2 regions of the Altererythrobacter sp. MTPC7 genome follow, and region 1 is predicted to be linked to the other one. Evidence: predicted binding sites of a transcription regulator. Region 1 holds the regulator's gene; the other holds the start of a gene.
The links. Region 1 encodes LexA, which represses DNA repair genes until DNA is damaged. Its sites were predicted from a motif close to GTTCCNCNCTTGTTCT; they were not measured.

Region 1 (7,784 bases):
GTCCGTCGATGATCTTGTCGATGGCATCCTGGGTGGAACGCTTCTGGTCGGTATCCTCGATCCGCAGCAGCGCCTGGCCGCCGTGATGGCGGGCGAACAGCCAGTTGAAGAGCGCGGTGCGAGCGCCGCCAAGATGCAGGTATCCCGTGGGCGAGGGGGCGAAGCGTGTCACCACGCCGTTGATTTTCCCGCTGTTTTTCTGGTCGCTTTCGCTTGCCATCTGGCGCGGCTTCCTTTTCTATTCTCGTGACCATGGCGTCGAGAGGGGTAACCGAGGTTCCGCTGGGGAGCGGCGACGCCGGGCCAGGCCATGCTGCATTGCAGCACCGGCATTGGCAGGGGCGCTTCCGCTTGTCCAGCATCGGCGACCGTCTGGATGCAGCGCTCGAGGATGCAGGCTTCGAGAGGGCGCCTTGGCTGGTCGTCGCGCTTGGGGGAGGGGTGGCTGCCTGGTTCCTCCTGCCGGCCAGCTGGATGTGGGCGTCGGCAATTGGTTGCGGCATCCTGCTTGCACTCGCCGGATGGCACTGGACAACGCGCGAAGCACGGATGCGGCTCGGCCTCGCCGCCATCGGCATGGGCTGCGCATTCGCGCTCGGCGTTTCGCTGGTCTGGGCACGATCGGCGGTAGTGGGGGCAGAGGCGTTCGAGTATCCGCGCGTACTGCACTTCAACGGGAAAGTGCTCGACCGGGAGGAGCAGCCTTCGCGGGATCGCGTGCGCCTGACCCTTGCCATGCGCGATGCCGAGACGGCGACGGCGCGCAAGGTCCGGGTGAACGTTCCGCGCTCGAGCGATGATCCTGCCTTCATCGAAGGGGCGACAGTCCGGCTGCGCGCTCGCCTGATGCCCCCGGCATCGCCCATGGTGCCGGGCGGATACGATTTCGCGCGGACCGCGTGGTTCATGGGCCTGTCCGGCACGGGTTCGGTCATCGGCCCGGTCGAACTTTCGCAGGCGGCCCCGCCGGATGTGGACCGGTTGAAGGCGTTGCAGCGAACGCTGTCGGCTCATGTCAGGGCCAATGTGTCCGGATCGGAAGGGACAATCGCCGCCGCTTTCGCCAGCGGGGACCGGGGATCGATCCGCGAGGCGGACGAGGACGCCATGCGCGACAGCGGACTGACCCATTTGCTTTCGATCAGCGGCCTGCATGTGAGCGCCGTAATTGCCGCAGCCTATCTCGTGGCCATCAAGCTGCTGGCGCTATGGCCGTGGCTCGCCTTGCGCGTGCGTCTCCCGGTGCTGGCAGCAGGCGTCGGCGCAGTGGCTGGCATTGCTTATACGCTGCTGACAGGCGCGGAAGTTCCCACGGTGCGAAGCTGCGCTGCGGCCTTGCTGGTGCTGGGCGCACTGGCGTTCGGGCGGGAAGCTTTATCGTTGCGCATGGTGGCGCTGGCAGCAGCTTTCGTTCTCTTCCTGTGGCCCGAGTCTCTTGTGGGGCCCAGCTTCCAGATGAGTTTTTCCGCCGTGCTGGCGATTGTCGCACTGCATAACAGCGCGCCGGTCCAGCAGTTTCTTGCGCCTCGGGAAGAAAGCTGGGCGGCCAGAACCTCGCGGCGCGGCGCGATGTTGCTGATTACGGGGCTCGTCATCGAATTCGCCCTGATGCCCATCGTGCTGTTCCATTTTCACAGGGCGGGGGTTTACGGCGCTTTCGCCAATGTGGTGGCCATTCCGCTTGTGACCTTCGTATCGATGCCGCTGATCGCGATTGCCCTGTTTCTCGATACCGTCGGCCTGGGCGCACCGGCGTGGTGGATGGCCGAGTTCTCGCTCGAGCTATTGCTTCGCATTGCGCACTGGACTGCCGAGCAGCCCGGGGCAGTCAAGCTGATGCCGCAAATGTCGCGGTTCACATTTGCCCTGTTCGCCGCCGGTGGCCTTTGGCTGGCGCTCTGGAAGGGGCGAAAGAGGACACTGGGCCTCGTGCCTGCCGCGCTGGGCGTTTGTCTCGTAGTGACGACGCCGACGCCCGACCTGCTGATATCCGGTGACGGGCGCCATGTCGGCATCGCTGGCGAGGACGACAGGCTTCTCATGCTTCGAGAGAGCCGATCGGGTTATGCGCAGGACAATCTGCAAGAACTGGCCGGAACTTCCGGAGAGGTCATACCGCTTCGCGGTTGGAAAGGCGCAGAATGTTCACGCGATTTCTGCGTCATCGCATTGGAGCGAGGGGCGCGCGAATGGCAGGTTCTGATGGCAAGAAGCCGTGACCTCGTGGGCGAGCGCGCCCTGGCCGCGGCTTGCGAAAGAGCCGATATCGTCGTCGCCGACCGCTATCTGCCGCGCTCCTGCCAGCCCCGCTGGCTACGCGCGGACCGCCGGTTCCTGGACCACAGTGGCGGCTTGTCGATAGCGCTGAGCGAAGGGAAAATAAGCCGCGTCGCCGATACGCAAGGCAGTCACGGATGGTGGCGTGGCCGTGACAGCGAATGATGCACTGGTCCCGGCCTCTGCGATTTTTTGGCAAATGGCAGGAAGCCTGAGGACTAGTGATACCGGCGCAGAAGGCCTGCCAGCTTTCCCTGAACCTCGACCTGTGCCGGAGCGTAGACCTGTGCTTCGTAGGCAGAATTGGCCGGGTCGAGGCGAACATTGCCGCTGTCGCGGTGCAGGTATTTCAGGGTCGCTTCCTCGTTGTTGACGAGCGCGACCACGATCTCACCGTCACGGGCGGTATTCGTCCGACGGATCAGGGCGAAATCCCCATCGAAAATGCCGGCTTCGATCATCGAATCGCCCGATACTTCGAGCGCATAGTGATCGCCCGGGCCGAGCAGGGCAGCCGGGACCGGCAGGCTCTGGTGGTCTTCCAGCGCTTCTATGGGGGCACCGGCCGCAATACGACCATGGAGAGGAATCTCGATGACATCGTTAGCCGGTTCGGGCCGCGTAGCAGGTGCGGGAGCGCGCACCCCGACGAGGTCGTTCGCGGCCTTCGGCCTTGCGGCACTGGCAGGAACGGCATCTTCCGGCTGCCGGATGACTTCGAGCGCACGCGCGCGGTTGGGCAGGCGCCGGATGAAGCCGCGCTCTTCCAATGCCGAAATCAGGCGATGCACGCCGGATTTGCTCTTGAGATCTAGCGCTTCCTTCATTTCTTCGAATGAAGGAGAAATTCCCGTTTCCTCCAGCCGCTGCTGGATAAACTGGATCAGTTCGTGCTGCTTCGCCGTGAGCATCGGCAAGCTCCTGTATCGTTTCGCCGTATCCGTGCGCGATAATGCGAACGAATGCGGAACGATTAGGGAACCTATCTGGCTAAGTCAAGCAATTGCGCCATTCTGGAGCAGTTCGGGCCGGAACAGGCGTTCCGGCTTCGTGCCGCTTTCAGTTCGAAGCAAACCAGTCGCCGGACTTGCCGCCGGTTTTGGACAGAAGCCTGACGCCGGAAATCACCATCTCGCGGTCCAGCGCTTTCGCCATGTCGTAGATGGTTAGCAAGGCGACGCTCGCCGCGGTCATTGCCTCCATCTCGACGCCGGTGCGCCCGGACAGGGAGGCTGTTGCAGTCACCCTGACACACTCATCTTCGACAGTGCAATCGACCGTCACCGTGTCCAGCGACAGCGGATGGCAAAGGGGGATGAGTTCGCCCGTTTTCTTCGCAGCCATGATCCCGGCGATCCTGGCTGCCGCCAGCACATCGCCTTTCGGAACCGCGCCATCGCGAATGGCGCCCAGCGCGGCCGCATTCATGGCGATCGTGCCCTCGGCAACCGCCTTGCGCGAAGTTGCCGACTTGCTTCCGACATCGACCATGTGTGCCGTGCCGTCGGCGCCGAGATGGGTCAGTTTGCTCATGAGGGCCTTCCTGCCACACTGCCGCTTTCGAGCACAGCGATCTAGCGACCTTCGAGCAGCGCGCGCGTCGCCGCCGCGACATCTTCTGCGCGCATCAGGCTTTCCCCGACCAGGAACGTCCGCACACCGCTGTGCGAAAGACGCGTGCAGTCGGCATGGCTGCCGATCCCGCTCTCCCCGACCAGTAGCGCGCCTTCGGGCGCCAGTGGTGCCAGCCTTTCCGTCACGGCCAGATCGGTGGTGAAGGTTTTGAGGTCGCGATTGTTCACCCCGACGAGTTTGGATTGCAGGGCATGCGCACGCTCCATTTCCGCCTCGTCATGCACCTCGACCAGTACGTCCATCCGGTGCTCAAGCGCGGCAGCCTCGATTTCCAGCATCTGCGAATCCAACAGGGCGGCCACGATGATGAGGATAGCATCGGCGCCCATCGCCCGCGCCTCGATGCATTGCCACGGATGGACCATGAAGTCCTTCCGCAGGACCGGCAGGTCGCAGGCCTCGCGCGCCTCGACAAGGTAATCCGAATGCCCCTGGAAATACGGTTCGTCCGTCAGGACGGAGAGGCAGGCCGCGCCGCCCGCCTCATAATCCCGTGCGTGATCGGCAGGGCGGAAATCGGGGCGGATCAGTCCCTTGGACGGGGACGCTTTCTTGATCTCGGCGATCAGGGCGAAGCCATCGCGCGAGGCCGAGCGGAGCGCTGCCTCGAAGCCGCGCGGCTCTGTTTGCCCGGCTGCGCGATCAGTCATGTCGGCCACCGAAGCCGCAGCCTTGCGCCGGGCCACCTCGTCGCGCTTTGCCGCGCAGATTTCCTCGAGCTTGTTCATCGTGCGAAAGCCAATCTCAGACAGCCATGTCGATCCAGCGGACGAGCAGTTTGCGGGCTGCTCCGCTGTCGAGCGCTTCCGCTGCCATTGCTGCCCCGCTGCTCCAGTCCTCGGCGGCATCTGCCACGAGCAGGGTCGCCGCCGCGTTCAAGATCACCGCATCACGGTAGGGGCCGGGCGACCCGCGCAGGAGCGATTTCAGCGCGGCTGCATTATGCTGCGCGTCGCCGCCGCGGATCGCCTCGACCGGCGCGTGGGGCACGCCCACGAAGGATGCATCGGCACGCCGCATGTCGAATCGGTTGCCCATGACGTCGGCAATTTCGTTTCCGCCCGCGAGGCTGAGTTCGTCCAGACCTTCGTCGCCGGACACGATCATGGTTCTCTGCGTCCCCAGCCGCGCCTTGGCACCAGCATAGATCGGCACATATCCGGGGCGGGCAATACCGATGAGCTGTCGCTGGACCCGTGCCGGATTCGACAGGGGACCCATCAGGTTGAAGATCGTTCGCTTGCCGATCTTCAGGCGGATGGGCTGGATGCGCCCCATTGCGGGATGGTGGTTCTTTGCGAACAGGAAGCAGATACCGAGTTCGGCAAGCGTTTTCTCCGCCGTCCTGCCGGCCGCTTCCATGTCCAGCCCGAGAGCCTCGAGCGTGTCGGCAGCGCCGGACTTGCTGCTGGCGGCGCGGTTGCCATGCTTGGCCACGGGAACGCCAGCCGCGGCCACGACGAGGCTGACCGCGGTCGATACATTGAGCGTATGATGGCCATCGCCGCCCGTTCCGCAGCAATCGACCGCATTATCCGGTGCCGCAATCGGGATCAGGCGCGCGCGCAAGGCACGCGCGGCCCCTGCAATCTCGTCCGAGGTTTCGCTGCGTTCGGTCATCCCTGTCAGGAAGGCTTCGATCGCATCGTCGCCGACATCGCCGTCGAGGATGTGGCCGAAAACCTTTTCCGCCTCGTCTTCGGCAAGATGCCGGGATGGGTCTGGCAGGGTCGTCATGCCGGTAGCTTTGCCTCCATGCCGCACAGGGTGAGGAAATTGGCAAGCAGTGCGTGACCGTGTTCGGTCGCGATGCTTTCCGGGTGGAACTGCACGCCATGGATGGGGAGGTCGGCGTGGCGTACGCCCATGACGCTTGTGCCGTCGAGTCCGGGCGTCTCGCTGGTCGCGTTTACCAGCAGGCTGTCCGGCATGTTGTCGACGACAAGCGAATGATAGCGGGTGGCGGTGAACGGACTGGGAAGGCCGGCGAATACGCCCGTTCCGTCGTGGTCGACAGGGCTGGTCTTGCCATGCATCAATCCGCCACGAACGACCTCGCCGCCGAAATACTGCGCGATCGACTGGTGGCCAAGGCACACGCCGAGCAGCGGTTTTGCCGCATCGGCGCAGGCGCCCACCAGGTCGAGGCTGATACCGGCTTCGTCAGGCGTTTTCGGACCCGGAGATATGAGGATGCCGTCGGGGGCCAGCCGCAACGCATCGGCTGCCGACATCGCGTCGTTTCGTTCCACCCGGACCTGCGCGCCCATTTCCATGAGGTAATGGACGAGATTGAACGTGAAGCTGTCGTAATTGTCGATGACGAGGATCATGACGCTCAGGCCTTACCCGCCAGGCTGTCGGTGGCTCGCACCAGGCCGTCGATAATGCCCGGCTCGCTCGCGCTGTGACCGGCATCGTGAACGATCCGGAATTCCGCCTCCGGCCAGGCCTTTTTCAGCGCCCAGGCCGCGCTTGGCGGAGTGCAGATGTCGTGACGCCCCTGCACGATGATACCGGGGATGCCCTGCATTCGACCGACGTTTTCCAGCAACTGGTTCTCTTCCAGGAAAAAGTCCTCGAGGAAGAATTTCGCGCAGATGCGGGCGAAAGGAACCGCTTTCGACGGATCGGCGAAACTGCCCAGCAGGGCTTCGTTGGGCAGCAGCGTTGCGACATTGCCTTCCCACAGCGACCATTCGCGCGCGGCCGCGAGGCGTGTGGCCTCGTCGTCGCTGGTCAGGCGTTTGTAATAGGCGTTCACAAGATCGCCGCGCTCGTCTTCGGGAATGAGGCCGATGAACTCATCCCATTGCTCGGCCATGATCTCGCTGGCGCCGTAGCCGTACAGCCACTGCTTCTCCTTCGCCGTGGCGAGGAAAACGCCGCGTAGGACCAGGTCTGTCACGCGGGACGGGTGGGCCTGCGCATAGGCGAGGGCGAGGGTGGAGCCCCAGCTGCCACCGAATGCCTGCCATGCCTCGTGTCCGCACATCTCGCGAAGGCGCTCGATATCGTCCACGATGCGCCACGTATCGTTGTTCTCGATCTCCGCGAACGGAAGCGACTTGCCGCAGCCCCGCTGGTCGAACAGCAGGACGTCGTAGAGTTCGGGATCCCACTGCCGCCGGTGGTCCGGCGCCATGCCGCCGCCGGGGCCGCCATGGAGGAACACGGCCGGCTTCGCACCTGGCGTACCAACCCGCTCGAAATAGAGCGAATGTCCTTCGCCGACATCCAGCATCCCTGTCTCGTAAGGTTCGATTTCGGGATAGAGAGTGCGGCGTTCTGGCTGGGTCATTCTCTTTCCTCCACCACGATCAGGGGGCCAAGCGGGACGGTGGTGTCCATGCGGTCATCGCCCGGGCTCCACAAGGCCGAAACATTGCCGTCGAGATAGAGTGCATCGGGCGTTTTCGCCACATCGCGGAAATAGGCAGCGAACCTGCCGAAGCTGACGCCGCCTTCCGACTTGACGAAATGCGCGCGGCCCTGCGCATCGACGCCGACGCCGTTGCGGATCATCTTCGATGGCCCGTCTTCCTGAAAATCGGGATGCAGCTTGCCGTCTATCAGGAGCATCGGGCCCGACTGCGTGCCGAAGCGCGGACGGTCGGACACGCTGGCGTAGAAATCGTCGGTCGTCCGAATGCGCCAGCTGGTGTCCGTACCGTAGAACACGCCGTTGGGCTGCATGTGGAAATTGCCGGGGCCATCGGCGCGGTTGAGCTCGCGCCTGCGCTCGCCGTCCTCGACGTAATAACCGATGGGCGCACCGGCCTCATCGTACATGCCTCCATTGACGGCAAAGACGACCGGAGAGGCCGTGCTGCTGCGCGCCCCAGCGAGCCGTGCGAAGGTCCGGTAGTAGG
Region 2 (7,784 bases), on a different contig from region 1:
AGAACCGCAAGGCGGCAACCGCCAGCGGCGGCCATTCGCCCGCCATCGTCTTGATCACTGCATCGCCGACCGACAGCGTGGCAAAACCTGCCGCCGCCAGCATCAGTCCCGTGCGTTCGTTATCTCTCATCGGGGGGTCCGGATCATGCGCAGCGCCTAGTCCAGCACAGGTACGCGGACCATAGCCGCCGCGCCATTTAGGAAAAAAATAAGGTTTCCATCCTATTCACCAATTCCAGAAAGGCCTCCTTCGCCATACGCATGTGAGGCCGGATCAAGCTTAGCGGATTTATCCGGGGGACGATGGAAATGAGTGCATTCGGACGCAGGAACGGGCCAGCGGGTGGTCGTTCGTCTTTTGGCGTCGCGCGGCCCATGAAGGGTGGCGGCAATGCGAAACCGGCCGAACAGGCGCCCCCTCCCGGCGGAGAACAGTTCCCGCCCTTGCCCGGCGACACCGGGGCGGATGTGCCGGGCGCGTCCACTGGACAGCCGAACAAGGACGACGCGATGACCCGCCTCGCGGACCGCGCCAACGCGATCCACGAACAGCAGGAAATCGGCGGCTTCGAAGCCAGCGTCCACAAGATCAAGGAGCAGGTGCTCCCCCGCCTGCTCGAACGCGTCGATCCCGAAGCGGCCGCCACGCTTTCCAAGGAAGAACTGTCGGAAGAATTCCGCCCGATCATCATGGAAGTGCTGGCCGAACTGAAGGTCACGCTGAACCGGCGCGAGCAGTTCGCGCTGGAAAAGGTGCTGATCGACGAACTGTTGGGCTTCGGTCCGCTGGAAGAGCTGCTGAACGATCCCGACGTGTCGGACATCATGGTCAACGGTCCGGACCAGACCTATATCGAGAAGAAGGGCAAGCTGGTCATCGCCCCGATCCGGTTCCGCGACGAACAGCATTTGTTCCAGATCGCCCAACGCATCGTGAACCAGGTGGGACGCCGCGTCGACCAGACGACGCCGCTGGCCGACGCTCGCCTCAAGGACGGCAGCCGTGTGAACGTGATCGTGCCCCCGCTCAGCCTGCGCGGCACCGCGATTTCCATTCGTAAGTTCTCCGAGAAACCGATCACCCTCGACATGCTCAAGGAATTCGGTTCCATGAGCGACAAGATGTGTACCGCGCTGAAAATCGCGGGCGCCTGCCGCATGAACATCGTCATTTCGGGCGGTACGGGTTCGGGTAAGACCACCATGCTCAACGCCCTGTCGAAGATGATCGACCCGGGCGAGCGCGTCCTGACCATCGAGGATGCGGCCGAACTCCGCCTGCAGCAGCCGCACTGGCTGCCGCTGGAAACGCGCCCGCCGAACCTGGAAGGGCAAGGCGCCATCACCATCGGCGACCTGGTGAAGAACGCCCTGCGTATGCGTCCCGACCGCATCATCCTGGGTGAGATTCGCGGCGCGGAATGTTTCGACCTTCTCGCGGCCATGAACACCGGCCATGACGGCTCAATGTGTACGCTTCACGCCAACTCGGCGCGCGAATGCCTCGGCCGTATGGAAAACATGATCCTGATGGGCGACATCAAGATTCCGAAGGAAGCCATCAGCCGCCAGATCGCCGAATCCGTCGACCTGATCGTGCAGGTGAAACGCCTGCGCGACGGTTCGCGCCGGACCACCGGGATCACGGAAGTCATCGGCATGGAAGGCGACGTGATCGTGACGCAGGAGCTCTTCAAGTTCGAATATCTCGACGAGAGCGAGGACGGCAAGATCATCGGCGAATTCCGTGCGAGCGGCCTCAGGCCCTATACGCTGGAAAAGGCGCGCCAGTTCGGGTTCGACCAGGCGTATCTGGAAGCGTGTCTCTGACGCCGTTCAGCCGGCCCCCATCAGGGCGGGGATAGCCAGCGCCAGAAGGCCGCCGCCGATCACGGCGGAAAACAGGAAGATGCCCGTCCACGGCACCCAGCCGATCCGGTCTATCCGGGTGCGGGCATTGCGCCATCTCTCCGCCAGCATGGCGAACACCGCCAGCAGCAGGAAAGCGCCGCCTGCCAGCGCGACGCGCGCGGCATCGCTCACGAATATCAGCTTGTGGAACCAATCGGGGATCATCGGCATTCTATCTGGGCATCTATCAGGTGGGCGTACGAGAAGCCGTGCTTTGCGCAGCAGTCCGTTCGGATGCATCGACGTTTGTTTGATGAAAGGAATATTCAATGGTTCGCAAGGTACTTCTCGCCGCTGGCATCGCTTCGATGGCTCTCACCGCAACGGCCTGTAACACGGTCAAGGGTGCCGGCCAGGACATCGAATCCGTCGGTGAAGCAGGCGACCGCGCCATCTGATCCGGCCCACCGGAACGCAACGAAACGCCCGCCCCTGATCCGGCGGGCGTTTTCGTATCTGCCTCGCCGGGCCTCGGCGAGCGTTACTCGTCCCCCCCCAGTTCGGGCAGCATCTTGGCCGCGCGCTGCAAGCCTTCGTGTTCATGCACGAACTTGCCCTGAGTCCGCCGTTTGGCCAGCGCAAGCACGGCGTGCGCCATGGTCGAGGCGTGGATCGAGCGGTATTTTTCGTATTTCCGGCGCAGGACCAGATCGGCCACCGGGCTCGCGATACGCCCCAGCCCTTCAAGCGGGCGAAGGTCCGCCTTGCGCGTTCCGCGAAGGAGCCCCGGGCGCAGGATGTCCAGCCGGCGAAAGCCGACCTTGGCCAGCGCCTTTTCCGTCTCGCCCTTAGTTTTGAGGTAGAAATTGTCGGAGAACGCATCCGCCCCGACCGAACTGACGCTGACCATCCGTTCCAGACCCGTATCATGCGCGGCCCGCGCGGTTTGCAGCACCAGGTCATGATCGACGGCGTAAAATTCGTCCTTGTCGCCGCCGACCTTGCGGATCGTGGTGCCCAGCGCGCTCACCAGGACCTCCGCCCGGACTTTCTTCAGGACATCGCCCCATTCGGCCGGATCGGCCACGAACATCTCCATCCGCGCGCCGTCGGGCATCGGGGCCTCGCGGCGGGAGATGGCGACAAGGCGCACATCCTCGCGGCCGACGCACGCTTCCATGACGGCCCGGCCCACCAGGCCCGTCGCCCCGACCAGCACGATGCGGGTGGGCGCGGCAGGATCGTGATCAGACATTGCTGAGACCTTCCGGCGTGGTCCCGTAGATCGCGGCATGGCGAGCGATGGCGTAGCTGTCCGTCATTCCGGCAATGTAATCGACGATATGGCGGCTGCGACCGGGCTCCGTCGACGGCATCGTTGCGGTCCAGCGCCCGCCCATCAGGGCAGGGTCCTGATCATAGGCGGCATACAGTTTCAGGATGACGCTGCGCGCCTTCTCTGCCGTCTCGACCTGGTCGCGGTGCAGATAGAGCCGTTCGTACATGAAGGCCTTGAGCCGCCGCTCGCGCTCGAACATGGCGTCCGAGAACCCGGCAACCGGCCCGTCATGGGTGGCAATGTCCCCGCGCGAGGTCAGTCCGGCCATGCGGGCAGAGGCCGTGGCGATCACATCATTGACCATCACCCCGATCTGGTCGCGCACCAGTTCCCGCAGCCGTGTTTCCTGCCGCGCATCGGGATGGCGGCGAACGACCGCGTCCCACAGTTCGGCCACGAAATCGAGTTCCAGCAGGTCCTCCAGCTTCAGGAAGCCCGCCCGCAGTCCGTCGTCGATATCGTGATTGTCGTAGGCAATATCGTCCGCCACCGCCGCGACCTGCGCTTCGAGCGAGGGCCAGCCGCCGAGTTCCAGCGAATAGTCCCGGTCGAGCGCGGCCAGCGCCCAATGGGGATCGGACACCGGCCCGTTGTGCTTTGCCAGGCCTTCCAGCGTCTCCCACGACAGGTTCAGCCCGACATGGGTGCAATAGGGGCTTTCCAGCCGCATCAGGGTGCGCAGCGTCTGCGCGTTGTGGTCGAACCCGCCATGGCGCTCGACAGAGGCGTTCAACGCCTTTTCCCCTGCATGGCCGAAGGGCGGATGTCCGATATCGTGCGCCAGGCACAGCGCCTCGGTCAGGTCCTCGTCCAGGCCCAGTGCGCGGGCGATGGTCCGGCCGATCTGCGCGACTTCCAGGCTGTGGGTCAGGCGGGTGCGATAGTGATCGCCATCGGGGGCAACGAAGACCTGCGTCTTGCCGCGCAGCCGGCGGAACGCGATCGAATGGATGATGCGGTCGCGGTCGCGCTGGAACGCGCTGCGCGGACCGCGGGTCTCGTCACCGCTGGTGGCAAACTCGCGCCCGCGCGAGGTTTCAGGATCGGCGGCAAGGGGAGAACGCGACATCGCTCAAGCCGATACGAGGGCGCGGCATTGGCGACAACGGGAACAATCGGGCAACATCCGCCCAGCCGCCGGATTGCAGCGGCAGAAGGCCCGCTGTCGGGCCCCGTTCGTCCTCTACGCCTCGTCCGCCATGATCCAGTCGACCGCCGCCTCGCAGTGAATCCGCGCGGAATCGTAGATCGGCAGCACATTGGCATCGACGTCGATCACCATGTCGAGTTCGGTGCAGGCCGACACGACCGCTTTCGCCCCGTCCTGCTGCAATCGCGTGATCAGCGTGCGGAAGAACCGTTCGGACGAGCGCTTCGCCTGTCCGGCCATCAGTTCTTCGTAGATGATGCGGTCCACCTCGTCGACATGGGCCATGTCCGGCGGCAACAGGTCGATGCCCTTCGCCACCAGCCGCTGGCGATAGAAGCTTTCGGTCATGACGTTGCGTGTCCCGATCAGCGAGGCGGCATTGGTCGCCCCCTGCTCCACCATCTTGTCCCCGACGCAATCGGCTATGTGCAGGATGGTGATGTCGACCGCCTCGGCCACCCGGTCATACAGCCGGTGCATCGAATTGGCGCCGATGATCAGCGCACCTGCGCCGGCATCTTCCAGCCGTTTCGCGCTGTCCACCAAGACCTCGCCTGCGCGGTCCCAGTCCGATTCTTCCTTGAGCCCGTGCAGCTGGCTGAAATCGAGGCTTTCGATCAGCAGGGGCGCGCTGGCCATCGGCGCTGCCCGTCGCTGGATGCCCTTGTTTATCCACTTGTAATAGAGACCGGTCGAGACCCAGCTCATCCCGCCGATCAGGCCCAGTTTACGCACGCGAAATCACTCCAGACAAAGGACGACAAGCGCCGGTCGGGGCCGGACGCAATATCGCCTCTCGCTTGCCGGATCAGTTCGCGCTGTCAACCGCCGGGGCGGGATCGGCAGGGGGTTGCGGCGAAGAAATCGACGAGGAGAGCCATGCACGCAGATCGCTCGCCGATCGGTCCGGCGCTTCCTCCATCGGGAGGTGACCGATATCGTCGTACGCCGCCAGCGAGGCGTCGGGCAGGTGCCGCATGAACCATCCGGCCGCGTCATAGGGGATGAGCGCATCCTCCTTCCCCCACATCACCAGCACGGGCAGTTGCAGCGCAGCGACATCGGCCGCGGCAAAGGGTTCGCGCCGTGCCGCGAAGCGGGCGCGGGTCGCCGCCCTCGTGCCGGGATAGCGCGCCAGTTCCCAATAGCGATCGACAGCCTCGGGCGTGACGACCTCCTGGTTGGATACGCTCTGCGACAGGCTTCGCTCGACCAGCGAACGTGGCAGGAACTGGCTGAGTACTGCGCCGACGCCGGGGATACGCGCCAGCGTGAAGGCGAGGTTGCCGCCACTGTCTCGCTCTACAGGGGCGCCGCTGGCATCCACCAGCACCAGTCCGGCAAGGCGTTCGGGATGCTGCAACGCATAGGTCATCGCAACCCCGCCGCCCATCGAATTGCCTGCCAGCACGAACCGCTCGAGGCCGAGCGCATCGGCAATCATCTCGACATCGGCGGCAAAGGCATCGGGCGTGTATTCACCGTCTACGCTCGCGCCGGTCAGTCCGTGGCCGATCTGGTCGAACCGGATGACGCGGTAATCGCCTGACAGCGTTCGCGCCCAAGGCTCCCACGTATGGAGGTCGGCATTCGAGCCATGGAGCAGGACGATAGGCAATCCGCCGCGCGGCCCCTCGTCCCGGATATGGAAAGTGTTTCCATCCGGCATTTCCACGAAACGCGAAGGCTCTCCGCCATATTTCGCGCGCATCTCCGCCGGATCGGTGTCGGGCACGTGCAGCAGCAGGAAAGCGAGCGCGGCGATGGCGACGAGGCCCAGCAGGGTGAGAGCCAGCTTCTTCACCTAGGCCACTCCTCCGCCTGCCTCGCGGGCAATGCCACTGGCGCACAGGGCGGCAGAGGAGCCGGTTACGGCAATCACTTCCGCATCGCCCACGCGCCGCACCCGGGCCAGGAAATCGCGCACGCCGGTGGGTCGCCGGGCCTCCCCATTTTGCGGGGCGAGGCCTTGCAGCTTGCGAAGCTGGTCGATGGTCAGCCGGTCTACCATGCGCGCGGCCATGCAGGACGCCGTGCCATCGCCGACGCCGTTTTTCACCAGCGCGCTTTCGACCCGGCTCTCGGCGATCCGGTCGATGCAGCCTGTCAGGAGCAGCGCGGCACCGGCGACCAGCAGGGCGCGGGTCAATCCATCGCCTTCACGATTTCCTCGACCATCTTCTTGGCATCGGACAGCAGCATCATGGTCTGGTCCATGTAGAACACGTCGTTGTCGACGCCGGCATAGCCCACGCCGCCCATGCTCCGCTTGATGAAGAAGACCTGCTTGGCCTTGTCCACGTCGAACACGGGCATGCCATAGATGGGGCTGGACTTGTCGGTCTTGGCCGCCGGGTTCACGACGTCGTTAGCACCGATGATGAAGGCGACGTCGGCCTGCGCGAATTCGCTATTGATGTCCTCCAGCTCGAACACGTTCTCGTAAGGCACCTGCGCTTCTGCGAGCAGCACGTTCATATGCCCCGGCATGCGCCCGGCGACGGGGTGGATGGCGTATTTCACCTCCACGCCCTTTTCTTCCAGCATGTCGGCCATTTCGCGCAAGGCGTGCTGCGCCTGCGCCACCGCCATGCCGTAGCCGGGGATGATGATGACCTTTTCCGCCTGTTCGAGCATGAAAGCCGCGTCGGCCGCGCTGCCCTGCTTGTAGGGGCGCTGCTCGCGCGCTTCTCCCCCCGCTCCACCGGAATCGTCCGCGCCGAAGCCCCCAGCGATCACGCTGATGAAGCTGCGGTTCATCGCGCGGCACATGATGTAGCTGAGGATCGCGCCGGAGCTGCCGACCAGCGCACCGGTGATGATCATCGCCGTATTGCCCAGCGTGAAGCCCATCGCGGCGGCGGCCCAGCCCGAATAGCTGTTCAGCATCGAGACCACGACCGGCATGTCCGCCCCGCCGATGGGGATGATCAGCAGGAAGCCGATGGCGAAGGCCAGCACCGTCAGCGCGATGATGAGCGGCATGGTCTCGGCAGGTCCGGCCATGGCGAACAGCGCGGTCAGCACGATGATCGCCGCCAGCGTGCCGAGGTTGATCACATGGCGCGCGGGCAAGAGGATCGGCGAACCGCTCATGCGGCCCGACAGTTTCAGGAAGGCGATGACCGAGCCGGAGAAGGTGATCGCTCCGATGGCGATGCCGAGACCCATTTCGACCTTTGAGACCGCCCCGATGCCGGTGTCGGTCAGCAGGCCGAATGCTCCCGGATTGAGATAGGCCGCCCAGCCGACCAGAACTGCGGCAAGGCCAACCAGCGAGTGGAAGGCCGCGACCAGCTCGGGCATCGATGTCATGGCAATGCGACGGGCGATGGTGATGCCGATGACGCCGCCGAGCGCGATGGCAATCAGGATCTCGACGATGTTGGCGATGTCATGCGTCACCAGCGTCGTCACCACCGCAATCAGCATGCCGATCATGCC

Region 2: a site for LexA is predicted at 4,299-4,314, ahead of ACGHJ7_RS05420 (deoxyguanosinetriphosphate triphosphohydrolase). Genes of this name have one in related genera too.

The regions. Positions count from the first base shown of each region.
Region 1 covers NZ_BTGS01000006.1:165,184-172,967, reverse strand. The annotation lists gene gltX (glutamate--tRNA ligase) at 1-220, opposite strand, end outside; gene ACGHJ7_RS07290 (ComEC/Rec2 family competence protein) at 253-2,442, shown strand; gene lexA (transcriptional repressor LexA) at 2,496-3,188, opposite strand; gene moaC (cyclic pyranopterin monophosphate synthase MoaC) at 3,337-3,810, opposite strand; gene trpC (indole-3-glycerol phosphate synthase TrpC) at 3,852-4,640, opposite strand; gene trpD (anthranilate phosphoribosyltransferase) at 4,657-5,649, opposite strand; gene ACGHJ7_RS07265 (anthranilate synthase component II) at 5,646-6,245, opposite strand; gene pip (prolyl aminopeptidase) at 6,251-7,213, opposite strand; gene ACGHJ7_RS07255 (phosphodiester glycosidase family protein) at 7,210-7,784, opposite strand, start outside.
Region 2 covers NZ_BTGS01000004.1:195,706-203,489, reverse strand. The annotation lists gene ACGHJ7_RS05445 (DMT family transporter) at 1-130, opposite strand, end outside; gene ACGHJ7_RS05440 (CpaF family protein) at 310-1,830, shown strand; gene ACGHJ7_RS05435 (hypothetical protein) at 1,837-2,082, opposite strand; gene ACGHJ7_RS05430 (entericidin A/B family lipoprotein) at 2,181-2,309, shown strand; gene ACGHJ7_RS05425 (NAD(P)H-binding protein) at 2,393-3,106, opposite strand; gene ACGHJ7_RS05420 (deoxyguanosinetriphosphate triphosphohydrolase) at 3,099-4,259, opposite strand; gene ACGHJ7_RS05415 (aspartate/glutamate racemase family protein) at 4,374-5,075, opposite strand; gene ACGHJ7_RS05410 (alpha/beta fold hydrolase) at 5,149-6,144, opposite strand; gene ACGHJ7_RS05405 (hypothetical protein) at 6,145-6,489, opposite strand; gene ACGHJ7_RS05400 (NAD(P)(+) transhydrogenase (Re/Si-specific) subunit beta) at 6,486-7,784, opposite strand, start outside.